4 regions of the Oceanobacillus sp. CF4.6 genome follow, and region 1 is predicted to be linked to each of the others. Evidence: predicted binding sites of a transcription regulator. Region 1 holds the regulator's gene; each other region holds the start of a gene.
What was found. The regulator Rex, encoded in region 1, represses fermentation and respiration genes when NADH is low (regulators of the CRP and FNR family bind a similar motif). The targets are predictions, from matches to a motif close to TTGTGAAATATTTCACAA.

Region 1 (6,175 bases):
TGTGTTGAAGCCTTTAGATTCCTCAATTGTTATAACACCATCATTACCAACACGTTCCATCGCTTCAGCAATTAGGCTACCAACTTCATCATCAGATGCAGAGATAGATGCAATTTGTGCGATAGACTCTTTGTTTTGAACTGGTTGTGAAATTGCTTTTAACTCTTCAACAGCAGTTGCAACGGCCTTTTCAATACCACGGCGAATACCGACAGGGTTTGCACCAGCTGTAACGTTTTTCAAACCTTCATGGATCATTGCTTGTGCAAGTACAGTTGCTGTAGTAGTACCATCACCAGCTACATCGTTTGTTTTCGATGCAACTTCAGATACAAGTTGTGCTCCCATATTTTCAAAAGCATCTTCAAGCTCGATTTCTTTAGCAATCGTTACACCATCATTTGTAATTAGTGGTGAACCGAATTTTTTATCTAAAACAACGTTACGCCCTTTTGGTCCTAAAGTTACTTTGACAGCGTTTGCTAATGTATCAACACCGCGAAGCATCGAACCACGTGCATCTTCACTAAATTTTATATCTTTAGCCATAAGAAAATTCCTCCTTTGATAAAATCATGATTAATTTATTTAAATAAGTAGTTAATTTTATGTTTTTATTAGCTAACTACAGCTAAAATGTCATTTTCACGAAGAATTAAGTATTCTGCACCTTGGTGTTTTACTTCGGTACCAGCAAATTTAGAGAAAATAATAACGTCACCTTCAGAAACTTCAAGTGCTACTTTTTCTCCATTTTCAGTTACTCGACCAGTTCCTACTGCAACAACGCGACCTTCTTGCGGCTTTTCCTGTGCCGAATCTGGAAGTACGATTCCGCTTGCAGTTGTTTCTTCTTGTTCAACAAGTTCGATAACAACACGATCTCCTAGTGGTTTAATCATGTAGAATGCCTCCTTAATTCCATATCAATTTTTAGTTTATTAGCACTCTAATACATTGAGTGCTAACTCCTACTCATATAATAATTAATCCATCCGAAAAATGCAAGCAAAGTATGTTTTATTTTTCCATATTTTTAATAATATAAATAAAGAAGATGATTTTAAAGTAAGACATACGATTATAATTCATCATCCAAGTTATGTTAGAATGGGTGATATGTAAATGTAGAAAGTAATTAAAGGAGACATTCATTTGGCTAGAAGATACTGGTACGTAATTCTCACTTATATTATTGTTCAATTTTCAGGCATCCTCGGAGCCCCTTTGCTTTTAAACTTATTTCCGATTTCTGCTTTTGATGCTGTTGTTTATTGGACCATCTTTAGCTTTATTGCTGGTCTTGTAGTAATCCTGTTTATAATGAAACCAGATATGCAAATGCAAAGTGCCCGAAATGCTGCCACTACAGGTACCGTCATTCTTTGGTCTGTGCTTGGTATATTTATGGCTTTATTCGCTCAAGGTATTGCAGCTACAATTGAAATGGAAGTGCTTGGTATAGATCCAGGTTCAGCGAACACGCAACAGATTATGGATATTACCCGTGCCGCTCCATTATTTATGCTAATCCCAGCAATTATTGCACCAATACTGGAAGAATTAATTTTTCGTAAAATCATATTCGGTACTTTTTATAAACGAATGAATTTCTTTTTTGCCGGGCTGCTTTCCGCACTTATCTTCGGATTCATCCATGGTGAACCGCAACACATCTTAATTTATGCTTCGATGGGCTTTGTATTCGCATTTCTATATGTAAAAACGAAGCGGATTCTAGTGCCAATTATCGTTCACGCTGGAATGAATACGATGGTTGTTCTTGCACAGTATTCACTGACTCCAGAGGAAATTCAACATCAACTGGACCAATTACAAACAATTTTCATTGGAGGATAATTAATGGGTAAATCATTATTAATCAAAGCATTCATATACACGCTGATGGGTACGACATTTATTTACATTGCAATTCAAAGTAAAGGGGAAACGCTTTGGAATCCGGTTACGCTTATCTTCGCTGCAGTTGCAGCCATGGATTTCTGGGTAGTCTTTAAACTGCTGACACAATATTTTAAGTCCAAAAATAAAAAGGAGTAGAATGATAATATTCTGCTCCTTTTACTTATTCACTGTATATCTTTTAGCATATCGATCCACGCTTTTTTGTTATCTATCTTTTTTTCCAATGTCGTATACCGTAAAGCAAACAAGTCATTTTCTTTTATGAATACCCTCACAACCTCTTCCTGATCGAACAGTACCTCATCATCAGTTAAAGCGAATTCAATTATCCCTTCCTCTGATGATTGTTCTAATCTGTTGAATTCTAAGCTACCTGTACTCACTTCGGTAAGATTGTTCTCCATTTCAGAAAGGAAATTTTCTATGCCTATGTGATGATTTCCATCTTGATAATAATGAATGGTTAATAATTCCGTTAAATTACTGAAGTCCTCATTAGATGGCAGATACTCTGCAATCGCTTCGCCTTCTGCTTCCTGATAGTTCCCGAGCGTCCACCCACCATCATCAAATGGAGTTTTCAGATTGGTAATGTAATCCGTATATTCCCCTTCCATCGTTACTTCTTCAGATAAGACATCTTCATCAAGTGTAATTACTTCTTCGACTTCTGTCTGATAGATTTTCCAATTCCCATTTTCATTTTTTAATACATGTATCCCTGAAGTTTTATTGTTTTGAAATTCGGATCCTTCCATCTTTATCGTTGTCTGGGTAAAAGAAACCCTTGCCTCTTCTTCCGTCTTTTCTTCTACAGAAAGACCGGAAAGCTCCATATCCAATTGATAAGGAGATAATTGTTTCATTGTATCTACAGTTTGATCATATACAGGTGACTCACTATGTACCGTATTCTTATATTCATTTTGGTTTCCATTTGTAAGTGCATTTACATTATTCTCAATCACTGTAAATAATACCTCGTCTTCAGGGAGATTTTCCTGCAAATCTTCTTCCGTATCTTCCTCCATCTCTGCACGAACGGATTTATCAGACGATTCTTGTATACTTTCATCTTCTGAACATGCTGAAAAGACGAATGAAATAAAAATAAATAAAATAGTGGATATACCAAAGCGCCCCAATTTCTTCATAAAAAATTCTCCCATCTTTCATTAGATAATTAGATATACTCCAATTTGCAAAAAAATAAAGCCATCGAAATAATTACATTTCAATAGCATTATTATTATTTATCAAGTGAATAGTGTTTCAGAAAATATACGAGTGCCTGCAATTCGACAGCCAGATCAATATGATGTACGCGAATCCTTTTAGGGACGGTTATCCTCGCAGGTGTAAAGTTAAGGATTCCAGTTATCCCCTTTTCTACCAGTTTATTGGCAATTGAATCCGCTTCAATAGCTGGTATGGTTAAGATAGCAACTTTAATATGATTCAATTTTTCATCGAGATCGTCGACATGATAAACGGGTATCCCACCAATATCGGTACCTACTTTTTCACGGTCAGCATCGAATGCCATTGTAATGCGGATGTTATTATTTTTCATGAAATTATAATTTAGGAATGCTGTACCAAGGTTACCTACACCAATTAAAGCCACTTCTGTAACTTCGTTTTGGTCCAATGTACTTCTAAAAAAACCTAGTAAGTACTCGACATTGTAACCATAACCCTTTTTGCCTAGTGCACCGAAATAAGAGAAGTCTCTTCTAATTGTAGCAGAATCAACTTTTACTGCTTCACTTAATTCTTTGGATGAAACTCTTTTTTTACCTTGCTGATTTAAGTTATTCAGAAAACGATAGTATAGTGGCAAGCGCTTTGCAGTAGCTTGTGGAATTTTATTTTGGTCCATTAAACGTTCCTCTTTTCGATCCTATAGTAAATGATATAAACGTATCCTATTCCATTTTAACAGAAATCCAGAAAGAAGTCGTGATATTTTTCACAACCTGAGTTGCTTACTTAATTAACTATAAGATACACTATGAAGGATGGGGTGAATATTTATGATATTAATGCAATTAAACGGCCTTTCAAAATCCTTCGGTGCTGAAGAAATTTTATCAAATATTAAACTAGAAATAAAAGATAATGATCGTGTCGCCATTGTAGGAAGAAACGGTGCCGGGAAATCGACATTGCTAAAGATTATGGCTGGTGAATTATCCTATGATGAGGGAGATTTCTTTAAACCTAAAGACCTTACATTCGGCTATCTCTCCCAGCATATGACACTGGAGTCAGGTAAAACCATTTGGGATGAAATGATGGAGGTATTCTCGCATCTAAGGCTTCAGGAAAGCAAGCTTCATTCGTTGGAAAAGGACATGGAAAATGCTTCTAATTTAGCGGGGGAAGACTATGAAAAGTTACTTCAGGATTATGATAAACTTCAGCTGGCTTATCAAACTGGCGGAGGGTACACGTATGAATCAGACATAAAGACTGTTCTGACAGGGTTGAATTTCTTTGATTATGATTTCAATACACCAATCATGGAGCTAAGCGGTGGCCAAAAGACACGACTGGCATTGGGGAAACTCTTACTGCAAAAACCGCAACTGTTGATTTTGGATGAGCCAACGAACCACCTGGATATCGATACGCTTTCCTGGCTGGAAAATTATTTAGTTAACTATCCTGGTGCCATTGTCATCGTTTCGCATGATCGCTATTTTCTAGACAAGACGGTTTCCATTGTTTATGAAATTGCACGGCACAAAACGAGTAAATATCATGGAAGCTATAGTAAGTATTTGGAGAAAAAGGCTTTAAATTACGAACAGGAATTAAAGGAATTTGAAAAGCAGCAAACAGAAATAAAGAAATTGGAGGACTTCGTACAACGAAATATTGTCCGAGCTTCTACTACAAAAAGAGCGCAAAGCCGGAGAAAGCAGCTCGAAAAAATGGATCGACTTGACCGTCCACCTGGAGATGAATCTTCGGCATCCTTTTCCTTTCAGATTGAAAAAAGAAGCGGAAATGACGTTTTAAATATAGATCAACTGCGTCTAAGTTATGAAAATGAACAGGAACCTATTTTCTCCGATATTAAATTACATGTAAATCGTGGCGAACGCATCGCACTCGTAGGTCCAAATGGAGTTGGTAAGACAACTTTATTAAAAGCTATATTAGGTAACCTAAAGTCTGATCGTGGGTCGATCCAAATCGGCACCAATGTCCAAATTGGTTATTATGATCAGGAACAAGCAGAGCTTGACTCATCAAAAAGCCTTCTACAGGAATTATGGGATGATTACCCTACAATTAATGAAAAAGATATTCGAACCATTCTCGGGAATTTTCTATTTTCTGGTGAAGATGTCCTTAAACCGGTTCACACATTAAGTGGTGGAGAAAAGGCCCGACTTGCTCTCGCAAAATTAAAAATGCAAAAAGCGAATCTGCTTATTTTGGATGAACCAACAAACCATTTGGATATTGATAGCAAAGAGGTTCTTGAAGCTGCTCTTAATGATTTTCCCGGAACCATTATATTCGTCTCGCATGATCGCTATTTCATCAATAAAATTGCCGATCAGGTTGCTGAAATGCAACGAAACGGCATTTCAATGTATCTTGGAGACTATGACTACTACTTGGAAAAAAAGGAAGAAGAAGCAGAATTAAAACGACTTCAGCAGGAAAAGGAAATTGGGCCAGCAGCCGAAAATAAAAAGCTGAGTTTTAAAGAAGGAAAGCAACAGCAAAGTGAAAAACGGAAAACAGAGCGTCGGATTGCTGACCTTGAGGAAATGATTGAGCGTTTGGAATTGGAAATTTCCGAAATGGAAGAGGAAATGACAAAACCTGAAATATATCAGGACCATGAAAAATCATTGGAACTTACCCAGAAAGTAAGCAGCACAAAACAAGAAGCTGAGCATTTAATGGAAGAATGGACTTCTCTTCAAGAGAACCTCTAAAACGATGAAACAGTTAAAAATAGAAAAACAGCAGTATCTTAAATGATACTGCTGTTTTTCTATTTAAATAAATAATCGTTTTGAATGGTGTTCTCTACTGCCACCCGATACACAATACCTAACCCGATCATTGTGGATAAGATGGAACTCCCTCCATAGCTGATTAATAACAATGGAATCCCGGTAATCGGCATAACCCCCAAGGTCATTCCAATATTTTGAAAAACGTGGATTAATAGAAGACTCAAAAATCCAAAACAAAAATACGTACCAAATGACGAATACTT
Region 2 (6,175 bases), on a different contig from region 1:
GCTAGTTTCGCGTTTGGCCAGTTCCTTTGATAAAGTATTTACTCGATGTTAATGCCTCTAACCCCATTGGCCCTCTGGCGTGCAGCTTTTGGGTGCTGATTCCGATTTCAGCTCCATAACCAAATTCGAAGCCATCTGTGAATCTGGTGGATGCGTTATGATATACTGCAGCGGCGTCCACATTTTTCAAAAACATTTCTGCATGTTCCTCAACTTCTGTAATAATCGCTTCGGAATGTCTTGTTCCATATTTATTAATATGCTGTATTGCCTCTGTGACACCATCCACTATTTTGATGCTTACCGCTAGACCGAGATATTCTTTATACCAGTCTTCTTCCAATGCTTTATTTGCCTGCGGATACACTTCCTTCACTTTATCATCCCCATAAATTTCCACATCATTTTCTAAAAGCTTATGCAATAGCTCATCTCCATGTACGTTAAACCATTGCGATTGGATCAGAATGGATTCAATTGCATTACAAACGGATGGACGCTGCAGCTTCGCATTTAATACAATCTGTTCTGCCATCTTCTTGCTTGCAGTTTCATCAATGAAGATATGACAATTGCCAGCACCAGTTTCAATAACGGGTACAGAAGCTTCCCTAATTACTGTATCGATCAGGTTTTTTCCACCTCTTGGTATTAACACATCCAAATAGTCGTTTAAGCGGAATAGCTCCTTTGCTGTCTCTCTGCTTGTGTCTTCAATTAATTGAACTGCATCCGTCGGAATTCCGCTTTTTTCCAATGCACGGTGTATCGATGTAACGAGCGCAATATTGGAGTTCCTTGCTGACGAACTCCCTCTTAAAATAACTGCATTTCCAGTTTTTAAAGTAAGTGCAGCTGCATCAACCGTCACATTCGGTCTTGCTTCATATATCATACCGACAACACCAATTGGCACCCGCTTTTTATGAATATGAAGTCCGTTTTCTTTCTCAATTGTTTCCAACGTATCACCGATGGGGTCTTTAAGTTCGGTAACCTGAGTTATAGCATCCGCAATTCCCTTCATTCTTTCTGAGTTTAACATAATCCGGTCCAATACGGACTGTGACAAACCCTTTGTTTTACCTGCTTCAATATCTTTCTTATTTTCACGAAGAATGAACTGCTGGTCGATGATTAATTGTTCTGCCATTAAACATAATGCTACATTTTTTTCTTCTGTTGTTACTCCTGTCATCAGATAACTTGCAGCTTTGGCAGCCTTACCCTTTTGGATTACTTCACGCATTATACATTCCTCCCCGTTTTTTTTGCTTTCACCCAACCATCACGATGAATAACCTCTATCGTTGGTAAATGGTCCTTTTCATTTCCCATTCGGTTCTCAGTCAATTTTTTCAAATCGTCGGATGAACAGCTAACCTGCCCTCTGCCAAGTAGTTCATCTAAGCCAAACACCTGTACAACATCTCCTCGTTGAAATGTTCCAATTACTTTAAAAACTCCTGGCGAAAGAAGACTGCTACCGTGATATAAAATAGCCTCCTCCGCACCTTGATCAACATATAATTTCCCCATCGATTCTGAATGAAGAGATATCCATTGCCTTCTTGTATTAATGGGAGAATTCGAATGACTAGCGATATATGTCCCATCCCCTTCTCCTTTTAAGGCGTCGAGGAGTTTATCCCTACCTTTTCCATGTCCGATAAAAACTGGTACGCCAAGTGATGTTGCTGTTTTGGCAGCCATCAGTTTTGATTTCATCCCGCCGGTACCCACTTTGGAACCGTTCGTATCCGCAACACCAATCATTTCATTTGTAATAGTATCTAGAAAATCATATTTTATAGCCGATGGATTCGTTCTTGGATTACCACTATATATCCCATTAATATCCGTTAAAATAATCAGTTGATCTGCGTGGATAAATCCACTAACTAAGGCTGACAGCATATCATTATCACCAAATGTCAACTCTTCAACTGACACGGTATCATTTTCGTTAATGATCGGTAAAATCCCTCTTTCCAAAAGCTCCATAATCGTTGCAAAAGCATTTCGATAGCGCTCCCGGTTGGAAAAATCACCTCTCGTTAAAAGTAACTGAGCGGATGTAATTTTGTAATTGTTAAATTTTTCAATGTATGTCTGGATTAACAGACTTTGTCCTACCGCCGCTGCTGCCTGTTTTCCTTTTAATGTAACTGGTCTAGAGGAATAACCAAGTCTTGCAAAGCCTGCCGCGACCGCACCTGATGATACGAGAATTACTTCATGGTTAGCATGTCGAAGCGCAGCCAATGCATGAATATGATCATCGAGTTTTTGCTGATCGATTTCACCCTTATCATTTGTTAAAGAACTGCTTCCAATTTTGACTACGATTCTCTGTTTACGCATCATGCATTACCCCTAATTCATTATTTATTAGAAAACCTTTGCATTCGCCAAGCCTTTAGCGAATGCCTTAGTTGCAAATAAAAAAAAGCCCAATCATCCTCAATTATAAGGACGAAAGAACTCTACTTCCGCGGTACCACCATTACTTGAATGTATGCACATTCCGCTTGAATCCATAACGCTGGAGAAGCGCCCGTGTATTGGCACGGGACTCTGCAGGCAGGTTCTGCGGATAGAATACGACAGGGTCTTCCAGCTGATAAACCCCGCTCTCTTTCATATCAATTGTCCGCATACTAATCCTTCATTAACGTTCATTATTGTTGCTATTATTATGTATAGTAAAAGAGATTATGTCAATAGGGAAATTATTAATTTAATGTAAATCATAAAAAAAAGACTGCTTAAAAAATTAAGTCAGCCTCTTTCTATGCGTTTAATAATTGTGGCGCAGGATCATGTGGTTCACATCACATGTAATACGTTATCCTTCCGTCTTACACAAATCAGCTCATCGCTTGTTAAGTATAGCATTATTTTGAACGGGAGACCAGGTCTTTTTTAGCAGGTAGGAAAGTATAAAACTTTCCTACCTGCATAAGTGCAACTAAGGTTGTCACCGAAAGGCTTGGTGACAACCAAGTTTTCTAAGAAAACTAGGTTTATCTCCAAGCTCTAATGATCAATATTTTTGATTATAAACTTCTCCTCCTTCTATAATAAGGTAGAAAGGAGAGATTTTAACGATGTGTTTAATTAATTTTCAACTTCATGATCATTCGAACTATAAATTAGTAATAGCAGCTAACCGAGATGAGTTTTACGAGCGTCCAACCGAACAGGCTCACTATTGGAAAGACAATCCTGAAATCCTGGCAGGTAGGGATTTATTGCTGATGGGGACATGGCTCGGAATTACGAAAAGTGGCCGCTTTGCCGCACTGACAAATTATCGGGATCCGAAAATGGAAGAAAAAAGGAAGTCATCACGTGGTGAAATCGTGACGGACTATCTGCAAAGCAACAAGACTTCCGAGGAATTTTTAAACGGATTAAGTAAAAACCGTGAAAATTATGCAGGGTTTAATGTTATTGTCGGAGATGCTGATCAGCTATTTTATTATAATAATATTCAAGACAAATATTCCAGAATCAGTCATGGCACGCATGCGCTGAGTAATCATTTTCTTAATACTCCATGGCCAAAGGTAACAAAAGGACGAAGTATGTTAAACGATTATCTCCAACAAAATCGGACGGTTCATATTGAAAATCTATTTGATATTGTATCGAATGCCGAAGAAGTAGACGATACAGATTTACCGGAAACTGGCGTAGGTATGGAATTGGAAAGAAAGCTGTCTCCTCTATTCATTCGAACACCTGATTACGGAACACGCTCTTCTACGGTTGTATTAATCGATCATAACAATCATGTCACTTTTGCGGAACGAACTTATGAAAAGGGAGTTTTTCTAACTGAGAATCATTACACATTCGATATTAAAAAAGGGTAACACGGTAACTCTTAGGTTAATTTAAACGTAGGTATATTCGATTTGCATTATCACTTGAATTCAATATATTTGTTCACAAGATATTCATTTCGATGTTGAAAAGTTGCCATAAATAAATTACATTTCCGTCAGTTATAAGGTTATAATAAAACTATGTGCATTATTTAACAAACTGTTAATAATGATTATAAAAAAACGCTTATTTATGCTCAGACAGTATACTTGCGTACTTAAAGAGGAGGATTTCACATTGTTATTTGATGATCCAGTATACGCTAGCAGATTACTAACCCTCCTAACCTTATCCTTTCACATTATCTATGCAACAATCGGGGTTGGGGTACCACTAATGATTATGATCGCACAATGGATTGGAATCAAAAAGAATGATAATCATTATATTTTGATGGCAAGAAGATGGGCGAAAGGTTTTGTTGTGACAGTTGCCGTTGGTGTTGTAACAGGTACGATTATTGGACTACAGCTTTCTTTACTGTGGCCTAGATTTATGGAACTTGCCGGTAACATTATTGCACTACCTTTATTTATGGAAGTATTTGCTTTCTTCTTTGAAGCAATTTTCTTAGGGATTTATTTGTACACGTGGGATCGATTTGAAAATCCTAAAAAACATTTCCTATTGTTAATCCCTGTTGCCCTCGGAGCGGGTATGTCAGCTTTCTTTATTACGATCGTAAATTCGTTTATGAATTCACCAGGTGGATTTGATATTATAAATGGGCAACTGATGAATGCAAACCCATTGGCAGCAATGTTCACTGCATCCATGCCTACAAAGGTATCGCATGTTTTAGCTACAGCTTATATGACAGTAGCATTTATGCTCGCAGCGATTGCAGCTTTCAAGTTAATTAAAGGATCCAATCATGAATATCACAAAAAAGCGTTGTATATGACAATGAAAGTTGGTCTTGTATTCGCAATAGCTACTGCATTAATTGGGGATCTCTCCGGTAAATACTTAGCAGAATACCAACCAGAAAAACTGGCTGCTGCTGAATGGCATTTTGAAACAGAAGAAGGCGCACCATTGCTCATGTATGGCGTATTGGACGATAAACAAGAAGTTAAGTATGCAATTCAGGTTCCGTTTGCATTAAGTATGCTTGCTCACGGAAATCCTACATCTGAGGTTATCGGGTTGAATGAATTCCCTGTCGAAGAACAACCTCCATTGGTCATACATTATTTCTTTGACACCATGGTTACGATTGGCGGATTTATGATTTTCCTATCCCTTGTTTACTGGATTGGCATTAAACGATCTTGGCCATTTGTTAAGGCAAATTGGTACCGTTGGCTAATAGTGCTCGGTGGACCATTATCCTTCCTTGCAATTGAAGCAGGATGGTGGATGGCTGAAGTTGGTCGACAACCTTGGATATTAAGAGGGATTATGACGGTCGATCAAGCAGCAACAACGAGTGAATATGTCGGACATATGTTTATCCTGTTTGCAGGTCTTTACCTTGTTCTTGGAATTGGGACAGTTGTCGTGCTCAGGCGAATTTTCAAAAATGATCCCGTAGAGAAAGAGCTCGAAAAAATGCAAGGTGGTGATCCATCATGAGTTTAGAGATTCTTGGTATGTCCGTACTTTGGTTATTCCTGTTTGGATATGTTATTGTCGGGTCCATTGATTATGGCGCAGGTTTCTTTAATGCCCACAGCATCATCACAGGCAAACAGCATATTCTATCAAAAATAATTCAACGTTATCTTTCCCCTGTTTGGGAAGTGACAAATGTATTCTTTGTCTTCTTTTTCGTAGGAATTGTCGGGTTCTTTCCACAAACAGCATACTATTTCGGAACAATACTACTCATTCCGGGAAGTATTGGTTTGATATTGCTTGCAATTCGAGGTTCCTACTATGCTTTTGAATCGTATGGAACTAGCGGTCACAGAGGATATGCATTTATGTATGGAGCTTCAGGCTTATTGATTCCAGCTTCTTTATCCATTGTGCTGACTATTTCAGAAGGCGGTTTTGTATCCATAATTGACGGAAACCCGGTACTGGATTATGCAGCCTTATTCACGAGTCCATTAACATGGTCCATTGTTGTTCTTAGTATTGGAGCTGTACTTTATATCTCGGCTGTATTCCTTACTTGGTACGCAAATAAAACCGGTGATGTTAAAGCTACGGATCTCATGCGAAAATATGCAATCGGTTGGTCGATACCATTAATCATTGCAGCTAGTGGAATTATCTATGAATTGAGTTCTCATAATGAAGAACACTTTTCCAGGATTATGGATCTTTGGTG
Region 3 (6,175 bases), on a different contig from region 1:
TAAAAAACGCTTGGATCGAAATCCAAGCGTTGGTTTTTAAAGGTAACCCCACACCATTACAAGTAAAGATCCGAATACGGTAATCAGTGCAATGAAGATTCCGTAATACAGACTTGTATAAATTGCTTTTTTATCTTCGCCTTCACCGGCATGCATGAATATGAGAAGTTGCACACCAGCTTGTACGAATGCAGTTACGAGTAAGATTATTAACCCCAATTCAAATGACATATCTAAAAAGTATACACTTAGTGCTACGACCGTAAGTAGCAAAGAGAATACAAAGCCATTGACTTGTTTCATTGGAAATAATTCTTTCATGTTACATCATTCCTTTCAGGTAAATGAAGCTGAAAATGAAGATCCACATGACGTCAAGAAAGTGCCAGTATAATGAAAATATGAATGATTTATTTGCTGTTTGAGGTGTCAGTCCCTGTTTTTTAATTTGCAGGAAGATGAAAAGACCCCAGAATAAACCAAATGTAACGTGGGCACCATGTGTACCGAGTGTCGTTAACAGAATACCTGTAAAGGCACTCGTCTGCAGTGTTGCTCCAACGTGGTAGTAATGGATAAACTCATAAATCTCAACCCCAAGGAAGGCAGCGCCAAGCACAAGGGTAATGGCTAAGAACCCAAGCATTGCTTTCTTGCGGCCAAGTCTCATTGCGTTAACGGCAAGTCCGATTGTGAAACTACTCGTTAAGAGCAATAGTGTTTCAATTAATACGGGAGTTATTTCAAAGATTTCAGCTCCACTAGGGCCACTTCCTATCCGATTTTCATAAATAAAGTAGGAAGTGAATAATGTTGCAAAAAGCATAATCTCAGCCCCGAGGAAAATCCAAAAGCCTAATATATTCAGACGATTTTGTTCGGTGCTGTATTCAAGAGGCTGTGTGGAATCTATCTTCATTCGTTAGCACCTCCAAATTTATCTTCTGTTTCTTTAATTTCTTCAGTTGAAATATAACGTCCATCATCTTTTTCAAATGAGCGATATGCCATGCATCCAAGTATTCCTAGTCCGGAGAAGATTACAGCTGGCCATATGAAGAAGACAAATGAGAATCCAAATACAAAGAACAATCCAGACATAATGATTGGCCATCCGGTATTGTTTGGCATATGAATTTTTTCAATCTTGTCTTTGAATAAAACATGGCCGTGTTTCTTGACATCCCATAAAGCCTCAGACGACACAACTTCCGGAGCAACCGCAAAGTTATATTCTGGTACTGGGTTATGTGTTGCCCATTCTAGTGAACGCGCATCCCATGGATCGTCTCCAATATTTCTTGGTGAATGCCTGAAACTGTAATAGATGTTGTATACAATAATAACAAAGCCGATTCCCAATAAACCTGCTCCAAAGAAAGAAAGCATGTTCAATGGTCCGAAACCAGTTGCTTCTGAGTACGTGTACATGCGTCGAGCCTGACCGTCCAACCCGGTAATATACATTGGGAAGAAAGATAAACAGAAACCGACAACAATAAACCAAAATGCGGATTTACCGATTTTTTCATTCAACATAAAGCCGAACATTTTTGGCCACCAGTAAATGAGGCCAGCAATCATCGCAAATACAACTCCAGGTATAATTACATTATGGAAGTGGGCTACCAAGAACATCGTATTATGATATTGGTAGTCGGCACTTGCGATTGCAAGCATAACTCCTGTAACGCCGCCAATGGTGAATAGGGGAATAAACGCGATGGAATACAACATCGGTGTCGTAAAACGAATTTTCCCTTTCCACATTGTAAGCAGCCAGTTGAATATTTTTATCCCGGTTGGTACAGCAATCGCCATCGTTGTAATGGAGAATATGCTGTTGGTCATGGCATCCTGACCCATCGTAAAGAAATGGTGTACCCATACTAAGAAGGAAAGAAGTGAAATTAGTACCATGGATATCACCATCGATTTGTAACCATATAGATTACGACTGGAGAAGGTAGCGATGATCTGACTATAAATACCAAATGCCGGTAGTATCAAGATATACACTTCAGGATGTCCCCAAATCCAGAATAAGTTGGCCCACATCATATCCATGCCACCATTTTCCGTTGCAAAGAAGAATGTACCGAACTGGCGGTCAAATGTTCCCATTAACAATGCGATTGTGAGAACAGGGAACGCGAATACGATAATGATATTAGTAATGAGCGCAGACCATACGAACATTGGCATTTTCATCAATGTCATTCCAGGTGCTCTCATTTTCATAATCGTAACGATAAAGTTGATTCCGGTCATCAATGTACCGATTCCAGAAATTTGTAATGCCCAATTATAGTAATTGACACCGACGGATTGACTGAAGTCCGTTCCAGCCAGTGGGTAATAATTGGTCCAACCTGCATCCGGTGAACCGCCGACAACAAAGGAAATGTTAAACAGCATTGCGCCTGCGAAGTATAACCAGAAACTTAATGCATTTAATCTTGGAAAGGCAACGTCTCTTGCACCAATTTGCAGTGGAATAATGTAGTTCATCAAACCAATAACAAATGCCATCGCCATAAAGAAAATCATGACAACGCCATGCGTGGTAAATACTTCATTATAATGCTGAGCGTCCAGAAACGCATTTTCAGGTACGGAAGTTTGCAATCGCATCATGACCGCATCTGCACCACCACGGAAAAGCATAAGAAGTGCAGAAATAATATACATCATACCGATTCGTTTATGGTCTGTGGTAGTTAACCATTCATTCCATAAGTAGCCCCATTTTTTAAAATAAGTGACACCTGCGATAATTGCGATAGTCACAAGAGCAATCGTAACCATTGCGCCATAAATCAGCGGGCTTGGATGGGGGACGGCGAATCTATCAAAAAAGTCCATATCTATTTAACTCCTTTCGAGAGTCTTGAAGTTTGTCTGTTTATCGTGAAAATAATTAGTGGTTACTGTGTTCTGATTCTTCACTGCTTGATTGGTCGTTATGTTTTTCATGTTCTGTGTTTTCATCTTCAGAACCAGTGGAGGAACCGTGGTTATGTTCACTATTTTCACCTTCAGGAGCAGGTGCGAAATCTAAGTGTGTCCCTGTAAATGTCATTTGCCCCAGATGGCCAGGCTCTAATAATTGTTCAAATTCTTCTTCTGTAAGAGGATCAGCAGTTGCATGGATCTCCTCTACCCATGTATCAAATTCTTCATGTGGCATGGCCGTTACATTGAAGGTGTTTTCTGCAAAACCTTCTCCATTAAAGTTGGCGTTACGTCCCATATAATCACCAGGAACTTCAGCAACAACGTTTAATGTGTTGACCATATCTGCCATCGCGTATTTTTGTCCTGCAAGTTGTGGTATCCAGAAGCTCGAAATTGTGCCATGGGAATAGAGTTTAAACTCTACTGCCTGGTTGGTTGGGATAAATAGGTAGTTAACCGTTTCGATATCTTGTTCTGGATAACTAAAATGCCATTTCCAGTTGGAAGAAGAGGCATAAATGACCATAGGTTCCTGTTCTTCGTATCCGACTGGTGTGGACTCTACTTCATAGGTCGACATAACAGATACAACAGATAGGAAGGCAACAATCAAAATTGGAATTCCAACGATAATTCCCTCAACAATTGGATTTCCTTCAATGTGAGGAGGCTCATAATCATCCGGCTGTTTGGATGCTCTGTATTTCACAAGAACGATGATTAAAAGTGTAATGACGACGATAACAATGATTGCCATTGAGATAATCGAAATCCAGATCACATTGGCTGTGGTTTCAGCCTGTGGCCCTTTAGGATCTAAAACGAGTAAAGGTTCACAACCTGTTAACACGGTGGCTATAGTGATCATAAATGTTAATAATGCCCATTTAAACTTCATCTATATACCCCTTTCTCTTAAACTATATTTTTTAGTGATAATTACAGAAATGCTCAAAAAACATAACATTTTACATAATAGTATCGAAAAAAATTAATTTCAATATCATGAGAATTCCTTCACAAAATGTTCATGAAGATTTGTATATTTTATGAATGGGGGTGTTAATTATTGGAATTTTAGAGAGGCTTGTCCATTCGACAAAATTCGGGGAGTGACAGGCACTCCCTGACTCGCACTCCTTTACTGTTGCTTGATTTTGCCTCGGATTTCACCATCAGGAAATGGAGTGGTATGGACGTTCACATATGTTTTACCAGCACTCATAAGATCAACTAAATTTGATAATGACTTTCCCATTAATGGGCCTACAAGATCTTTTGCAGTTATGACTCCTTCTATTATTTTATTATTTGTACTGCTACCATGATCAATTGGACCAAATAGAAAAGCGACGATAGGGCCATTTATATTTCTTTGTCCTAAATGGATATGTGCTTCTGTCATGTTCCTTAAATCATGAACAGCTAACCGATAGATAATCTTCTTTTGATCGTTACTCACATGAAACAATGCCAAACCATCAGCGTCTGTGCGAACAGGTGGTACTTCCTGTGATCCAGATAAGTGGGAAATAAAAAAATAATCGTTATACATGTTTATCCTCCTTTTCATATAGTTTATTTTTGGGAGGACAATCTGCTTGTATTGCTATCTCTACAAATGGAAAATCGTAAAAAAATGGCTATTGACTATATGAACTAACTCTCTATAACATCGTTTCCTTTACAGTATTTCGGAATGGTACAGACATCTCTTATGATATAATTGGGTGTGGAGGTGATTGTATGGACCCGTTAGAAATTATGTTGAATCTGGATCGCGTTATTCCCCATTATAAACCTGTCATTAGTGCGGATAGTCAAATGGTTGTTGGCTATGAAGTGATTGCGTTCTTTCAGGAAGAAGGTGGCAGTATGGAACGGATGGATTGGTTTTTTGATGACTCGTCGATCCCTGATGAATTCCGTCTTGAGGTGAATAATTATATCCACCAACAAGCGATTGATCGACTGATGAACGAAGAACAACCTATACATCTGACTATTTATTATGACGCTGATCTATTAATTAAAGACAATGGTGAATCATTATTGTCCATATTGCATTCCAATGGAGAAAAAGGCTTGGATCTGCATCAGATTGTGATTGAAATAAAGGATACATACCTAATCGAACAACTAGATACCCTTCGTAATTTAATAAAATACATGAAAACACTTGGCATTCGAATTTCCCTCCATATGGAACAACCAAATGGAAGTCTTGACAGATTGGCTATCATTCAGCCAAATATCGTTAAAGTAGATACGGGATTTTTGAAAGATGATTTATTGCCACATTTATATCGTGATGTACATCAGTCCCTTTCCATGCTATCCCGGAAAATAGGAGCTGCTTTATTATTCAAAGGGATCTCCTCGTATAATCAGTTTAACTATGCATGGAGGAGTGGAGGACAATATTATCAGGGCCGTTACCTGAAAGAACCTCAAGCAGCATTCATTGAAGCAGATTGCTGTCAGGAACTCATTCGAACAAACTTCCATCAATTCGTGAGTTTTGAACGAAGAAAGGTCAAAGCGCAACTAAAACTAATGGAACAGCTTAACCAAAAGTTTAAAACAACGCTAATGACAATTAATCCGGATAACGCGTACGATGATACCATTCTAAGTGTTGGAAGTGCCTGCAACGAGCTTGCTTTTCGGGTGTATATTTGTAATGAAGAAGGGATTCAATTGTCCTCGAATGCAGAAAAAAATACAGATGGGGAATGGGAACTACTGCAGGAAGGAAGAAATAAAAACTGGAGCTGGCGTCCTTATTTCTTTGAAAATATTATGCGAATGAACGTGGAGAAGAGAGGATTACTTTCTGATTTATATACAGATATCGAAAAGGACGAACTGATTAGAACATACTCTTATCCAATCACAGATGAATTATATGTTTTTCTAGATGTTCCGTACGCGTATCTGTATGACCAGGAAGGCCTGCTTTAATTTTAAACACACCGACTTAGAACGTTTTTGGAAAGCTTTGGAGTCTCTCTTCAAAGCTTCCACCAACATCCACATTTTAAGAAGCCCACAACAATCCTCATCATGATAAACTAATACTATACGAACAAAAAAGATTACTATAAAAATATAAAACTAAAAAAAGGGGAGAAGTTTATGAAATTTTTCCACACAGCGGATTGGCATTTAGGGAAACTTGTGCAAGGAGTCTATATGACGGAGGAGCAGCGCTATG
Region 4 (6,175 bases), on a different contig from region 1:
GATAATCAACATACAGCTGAATTGGTTGCAACGAAGTTAGGCCACAGAGTAAATCCTTTACATTAAAGGGATTAAATTCTACGATAGATATACACATCAAAAAAAAATATAACAACAAATCCAACTAGTAATATAGGTGAAGGAGTGAAACAATTGAGTAAAGATGAACTGCATTCTTCGACACACTGCATTCATCATACCAATGATGCGCATCAATCATGTGTTTCATTGGTACCGATTTTTAATCATCTCGAAAACGACCAAATGAATGAGATAATGACAACAGCACAATCTGTTTCATTTAAAAAGGGTGAAATTATTTACCATGCAGGTGAACAATCGGATTCCTTATATATTGTGAATAAAGGGAAAGTGAGAATCTATCGATTAGCAGAATCTGGAAAAGAACAACTGGTGCGAATATTAAATATAGGAGAATATACGGGAGAATATGCGCTATTCAATGAATCCACGCACGAATCATATGCAGAAGCGATCATGGATACAAGTATTTGTAAGATTAAACGATCCGATTTACAAATGCTGCTTTTAAAATATCCCTCCATTTCCTTTAAAATTCTCACGGAATTCTCTAAGAGACTGGACCAGTCAGAAACACAAACGACACGCTTTGCGACTGAAAAAGTAGAGACTAGAATAGCACTTTTTTTAGCTGAGTGTGTGGATAACGAAGCACAAACGGACGAATTTATATTGCCGATGAGTAAAAAAGATTTAGCTTCTTATTTAGGAACTACACCTGAAACCGTTAGCCGCAAATTGGCAGATCTTGAGGAACAAGGACTAATTAAGCAGAAGTCACATAAAAGGATTGAAGTTTTTGATTTAGATGGTCTGCTCCTAGTGTGACACCTTGGCATTCTTATAGTAAATCGAAAACAAATTTCAATCTAATCAATTTACTACATTTTCCTCTACCGGATATCCTTGTATGACTTCTTCCACGCCCTAAAGTACACATCCGGGCGTTTGTTTCTTTTTCAAGCACATGTATGTAATTCCAGTTATTTTGTGAAATGATTCGCGTAAGAACTCGCGACAAAAGAATCCGGCTTGATTTTTGGTTCGATCCCTAAAATTTCCATTCGCAATACCATTTCATCGACAAAGATTTTTGTTTTGTTTCTGCTTCCAGATCCAATGTCAATATGACCTTCAATCGAGAAGGATGCACCTTTATATATATTTGGTAAAATAATGTCAATTAATTGTTCTATCTTTTCGTCGCTGAACATAGAAACTACTTCTTCTGTTAATGTAGTTTCTAAGGAGATTCTCTCATGAAGATTAATCATCTTCCTTGGTACCATTACTTTTCGAATACAAGCCCAGGCACCCTTCGTTTTACAATGAATAACAATACCGGTTATAAATCTTGTATAGTCAGGGTGGACTTGCGAATCGGTACCAAACATCAGCTTATAGCAACCGTTTGGTTCTTTTTCCATAAATTGTTTGATATACTGAAACACCTGACTGAATGACATATTCTTTCTGCTCAAATTTTGAAAATCATCGTTTAACTTAGTCATAAATTGATAGCCTCCTACTACGATTGGAGTTATTAATTTTCTGAAGCCTATACTATAATTATAAGTAATACATGTTTAAAAAATTCCTAAATTAATGTAAATTACCATGCTGAGTGAAAAGTTAGTCTGGAGAATAAATAAGTTGGAGGTTTCAGGTGAAAGAAATAGTTATTATACTAGCAGAAATCGTCAATCAAATACATGATATTTTAGTAGATATGCTTGGCTTAACCATGTCGGATAAAGAACTGCATTTTTGGGTCATTGGTGTAATCGGAATGGGTACTTTTTTCGTCGTTTATTTCTTTTTCAAACTTCTAGAAAATATGAGATGGAGTACAACTATTTTTTCATTCATTTATACGTTTACCATCATGATTGTAATTGTGTTTGCGATAGAGCTTCAGCAGGCCATAACGAATAGAGGGAATATGGAATTTGCTGATGCAGTAATGGGACTATGGGGCTTTATGGTCATGTTTTTTGTCTACGCAGTTATTGCATTGGTTATTTATCTCTTTGTAAAGTTTAATAAAAATAGAAGAAGGTAGTAGTAACAAAAAAAACGAGCGTTTTGAGCTCGTTTTTTGTTTGTATAGGATTAGCTTTTTGGTTTACATTCTTCAAAATATGGTGCCAGGATATCCTTTAATACGTTGACACTGTTGCTGAATTTGTATTTCTCATCCTGATCAAGGTCGATTTCTACAATCTCTCGAATTCCATTTCGGTTAATAATTGCAGGTACACCAATATAGACATGGTCTTCCCCATAGCTGCCATCCAAATGAGCCGATATTGTCAGAATGGAGTTCTCGTTTGAAAATATTGCCTTTGTAATCCTAGCAAGTCCCATAGCAATTCCGTAATAAGTTGCACCTTTACTTTGGATAATGGAGTAGGCAGCGTCCCTAACATTCACAAAAATTTCATCAAGATCTTCCAGCTTGTATTTATCATTCCTGCTAATAAGTTTTCGGATTGGTGTCGTTCCTATACTGGCAGAGCTATACACAGGTAGTTCGCTGTCTCCATGTTCTCCGACAATATAGGCATGCACATTATTCGGTGCCACTTTAAAGTATTCACCTAATGAATAACGAAATCTTGCTGTATCCAATATTGTACCTGATCCGATAACGCGTTCTTTTGGCAGACCACTGAATTTCCATGTAGCATACGTAAGAACATCGACAGGATTGGTTGCTACAAGGAATATGCCATCAAAGCCACTATCCATAACTTGATCTACAATGCTTTTGAAAATTTTCAAGTTCTTTTCTACCAAATCAAGTCTGGTTTCCCCAGGTTTCTGATTGGCACCAGCACAAATTACAACTAAGTCTACATTTTTACAATCTTCGTATGTACCAAAACGAATGTTCATGGGACTTGGCGCAAACCCTTTTCCATGATTTAAATCAATTACATCTCCTTTTGCTTTATCCTCATTCAAATCGATCATTACTAAATCATTCACGATCCCTTGATTCATTAAAGCAAATGCATAACTAGATCCAACAAATCCTGTTCCGATTAAAGCTACCCTACTGATACGTACATTATTGTCTATCATGATAATGACCTCCATACGTTTAAAATACCTTTAGTTATATTGCCCTAAACCTAATAAAATTTCACGTATAATGATAACTGTGGGAAATTTAGAATGTCTCTACTAATCACCTTGCTAAACTTGGTGAAATATGGATATTTTAATGTCTGTTGATTTATAATCTTCGCTATTGAGATAAACTGCGACGTAACTTCTATCATGTTAGAAATCATTTTCAGGAGAAATGTGCTCTTGCTACCGTCCGGGATTGCTCTGGGCGGATGCTTTCCACGGGCACGGCCTCAGCCTCCTCGAGAAAATCGCTCTGCGGGGTCTTCGGACACGTGCTGTTCCCGTAGGAGTCACCGCCCAGAGCAATCCCGGACTGGTGAAGTTGTATGATGTTATTTTAGCACCCGCAAGTATAGTAATTGTTAGCAACCTTAACTAGCTATGGGAAATACACGGAGACTCCAACGGGAAGAGAGGCATAGGTGAGACACTGAAATGCGTCAGCATGAAGGGGCTCACCAGCCGCCCGTGGAAAGCGCAGTGTATTTCCCATAGCGGTCGCCGAAGTTTCTGCATACTGATAGAAAACTAGCAGTCACTTCGAAATTTATAGAAACTCTGAAGTAAGAAAAGTAACTAAATTAATAAAAATCCGGAATGCTTAGGACAAACAGTTATCCAAAGTCAACCGGAGCAGTGTATCACGATTCCTCCTCATAATGTATCCATTTCATTCTGCGAAAGTTGAGTGATAATAAAATCGACATTTGTGTTAACTCAGGGTAGTAGAATTTACTACGATGAGTCAAATCATGTATACTTATGTGAAGGTGTTCACTAACCTGATTGCATATAGGAGGCATAACAATGAACAAGCTTAAAGAAATGACGATGGAGCAGAAAAATAAATTGGTCCTTCTGATCATTTTAGCTATAATATCAGGTTTTGCGATAATTGGACAAGGTTATCTGTTTGTTATGATTGTTGATCGTATATTTTTGAAGGGTAATTCCTTTTCTGAAATTATACCACTATTAGTAGGACTAGTGGCAGTTCTTTTAACTAGAACCTTTTTCACATATTTGAGTGGGAGAACAGGGATTAAGATGGCTTCGATCGTGAAGGGGAAATTAAGACAGTCCCTTTTAAATAAATTTTCGAATAACCCTAGGCAAGCATCATTGCATGGGCAATCCGGACAAAAGGTGAGCGTAATGATGGATACGGTGGATGAAATCGACAGTTATTATAGCAGCTATCTTCCGCAAGTTATCCAGTCATCTATCATCCCAATCATGCTTCTTATTGTCATTTTCATGGAACACTGGACAACAGGTGTCATTATTCTGGTTACGGCACCATTTATCCCAATCTTTATGATGGTCATTGGATTTAAAACGAAAGATAAATCGGAAGAACAATTTGATAAAATGGCTGCATTTTCAGGGACATTTCTTGATACATTACAAGGGTTAACGACACTTAAATTGTTCGGACGTGCCGAGCAGCAAAGAGATAAAATTCGAAAAAGCAGTTTGGATTTCCGTGATGCAACAATGGAGGTACTGAAGGTAGCATTCTCAAATTCGTTAGCACTTGAATTTATATCCATGCTAAGTATTGGTCTTGTGGCACTGGAAGTTGCGGTGCGCATGATTATTTTTCAGGATATTACATTTTATACCGGTTTCTTAATGCTCATACTTGCTCCGGAGTTTTATACCAAATTGAAGGATTTAGGTAGTGCCTTTCATACTGGAAGAACGAGCATGGGAGCTGCGAAGAAATTGGAAAATGAGTTATCTGAACAGGAACAGGCAGTTGAATGGGGAGAAGCGTCTATTCCAACGAATCAACCACCGTCCATTGAACTGGCTGGCGCTGGGTTTAGCTATGAATCGAACGGGTTTGCTGTTGAAAATATCAGTACGGTCATTCGTCCTTATGAACAGGTTGCAATTATAGGCAAAACTGGTGCAGGAAAATCGACACTTCTAAATATGATAGCAGGTCTTGTTTCACTAAAAGAAGGTGAGATGAGGATCAATGGAGAAAAAAGAGAGCTCATAAGTGAAAAATCCTGGTTTGATAGCCTAAGTTATATTTCCCAGGATCCATATCTTTTTTCAGGAACCATTGCGGATAACATCGCAATTGGTTCCATAGCGGAAACGACACGTGAAGAAATAACCAAAGCAGCTGAGAAGGCAGGAATAAATAAGCTAATCGATACACTTGAAAAAGGGTATGATACACCAATTGGAGAAGCTGGAAGAGGAATCTCTGGTGGTGAAAAACAGCGGATTGCTATTGCAAGAGCCTTTTTAAAACGTCCCTCTATCATTCTTTTTGATGAGCCAACTACCGGATTGGATTTGCAAACAGAGCAAATTCTCCAATCATCTATCAAAGAGCTTGGAGAAAATTCAACAGTTATTACCGTAGCTCACAGACTACACACGGTTAAGAGTGCAGATAAAATTCTGTTGCTGGATAACGGAGAACTACGCGCATTCGGTACACATACAGATCTGTTAGAGTTAGATGAAATGTATCGAAATATGGTAACTGTACAGCAGGGAGGGGAAGCGCAATGAAAGGTTTAAAGTCTGTAATTCTCGTTTTGCTGAAGGAAAAAAAGGATATTGTTCTTTCCATTATCTGTGGATTTATTGCCGGAATTACTGCTGTCGGTCTTTTTTCATCTAGTGGATATTTAATTTCACAGGCCGCACTTGCTCCGCCTATTTACACATTAATGGTGCTTGTTGCCGTCGTCAAACTGCTTGGAATTATTTCCGCATTAAGCAGATATGGGGAGAGGTATTTTTCCCACCGAGGGACTTTTACGATGCTTGGCAACCTGCGTGTGTCTTTTTATGAAAAACTCGAACCACTTGCTCCAGCAATCTTTCAAAAATATAGAAGTGGGGATTTGCTATCCAGAATCGTTGGAGATGTGGAGACATTGCAAAATTATTTCCTGCGGGTTTTCTATCCACCTATCGTTATTGTACTTGTATTTCTCGTTACGATATTTTTTACAACATTCTT

Region 2: a site for Rex is predicted at 4,035-4,052, ahead of ACHABU_RS12905 (cytochrome ubiquinol oxidase subunit I). Genes of this name have one in related genera too.
Region 3: a site for Rex is predicted at 3,964-3,981, ahead of qoxA (cytochrome aa3 quinol oxidase subunit II). Genes of this name have one in related genera too.
Region 4: a site for Rex is predicted at 3,943-3,960, ahead of cydD (thiol reductant ABC exporter subunit CydD). Genes of this name have one in related genera too.

The regions. Positions count from the first base shown of each region.
Region 1 is NZ_JBIMEX010000004.1:236,104-242,278, forward strand. Features, by position in the region: gene groL (chaperonin GroEL) at 1-549, opposite strand, end outside; gene groES (co-chaperone GroES) at 618-902, opposite strand; gene ACHABU_RS09290 (lysostaphin resistance A-like protein) at 1,156-1,860, shown strand; gene ACHABU_RS09295 (YdiK family protein) at 1,864-2,061, shown strand; gene ACHABU_RS09300 (hypothetical protein) at 2,091-3,080, opposite strand; gene ACHABU_RS09305 (redox-sensing transcriptional repressor Rex) at 3,176-3,808, opposite strand; gene ACHABU_RS09310 (ABC-F family ATP-binding cassette domain-containing protein) at 3,963-5,888, shown strand; gene ACHABU_RS09315 (FtsW/RodA/SpoVE family cell cycle protein) at 5,948-6,175, opposite strand, start outside.
Region 2 is NZ_JBIMEX010000008.1:16,630-22,804, reverse strand. Features, by position in the region: gene ACHABU_RS12920 (glutamate-5-semialdehyde dehydrogenase) at 2-1,249, opposite strand; gene proB (glutamate 5-kinase) at 1,249-2,364, opposite strand; gene ACHABU_RS12910 (NRDE family protein) at 3,111-3,881, shown strand; gene ACHABU_RS12905 (cytochrome ubiquinol oxidase subunit I) at 4,132-5,472, shown strand; gene ACHABU_RS12900 (cytochrome d ubiquinol oxidase subunit II) at 5,469-6,175, shown strand, end outside.
Region 3 is NZ_JBIMEX010000001.1:514,319-520,493, reverse strand. Features, by position in the region: gene qoxD (cytochrome aa3 quinol oxidase subunit IV) at 37-321, opposite strand; gene qoxC (cytochrome aa3 quinol oxidase subunit III) at 323-919, opposite strand; gene qoxB (cytochrome aa3 quinol oxidase subunit I) at 916-2,865, opposite strand; gene qoxA (cytochrome aa3 quinol oxidase subunit II) at 2,921-3,856, opposite strand; gene ACHABU_RS02750 (CHRD domain-containing protein) at 4,100-4,513, opposite strand; gene ACHABU_RS02745 (EAL-associated domain-containing protein) at 4,705-5,922, shown strand; gene ACHABU_RS02740 (exonuclease SbcCD subunit D) at 6,097-6,175, shown strand, end outside.
Region 4 is NZ_JBIMEX010000008.1:8,685-14,859, forward strand. Features, by position in the region: gene ACHABU_RS12865 (Crp/Fnr family transcriptional regulator) at 154-870, shown strand; gene ACHABU_RS12870 (ribonuclease H-like YkuK family protein) at 1,026-1,553, opposite strand; gene ACHABU_RS12875 (hypothetical protein) at 1,709-2,104, shown strand; gene ACHABU_RS12880 (L-lactate dehydrogenase) at 2,155-3,129, opposite strand; gene cydD (thiol reductant ABC exporter subunit CydD) at 3,988-5,718, shown strand; gene cydC (thiol reductant ABC exporter subunit CydC) at 5,715-6,175, shown strand, end outside.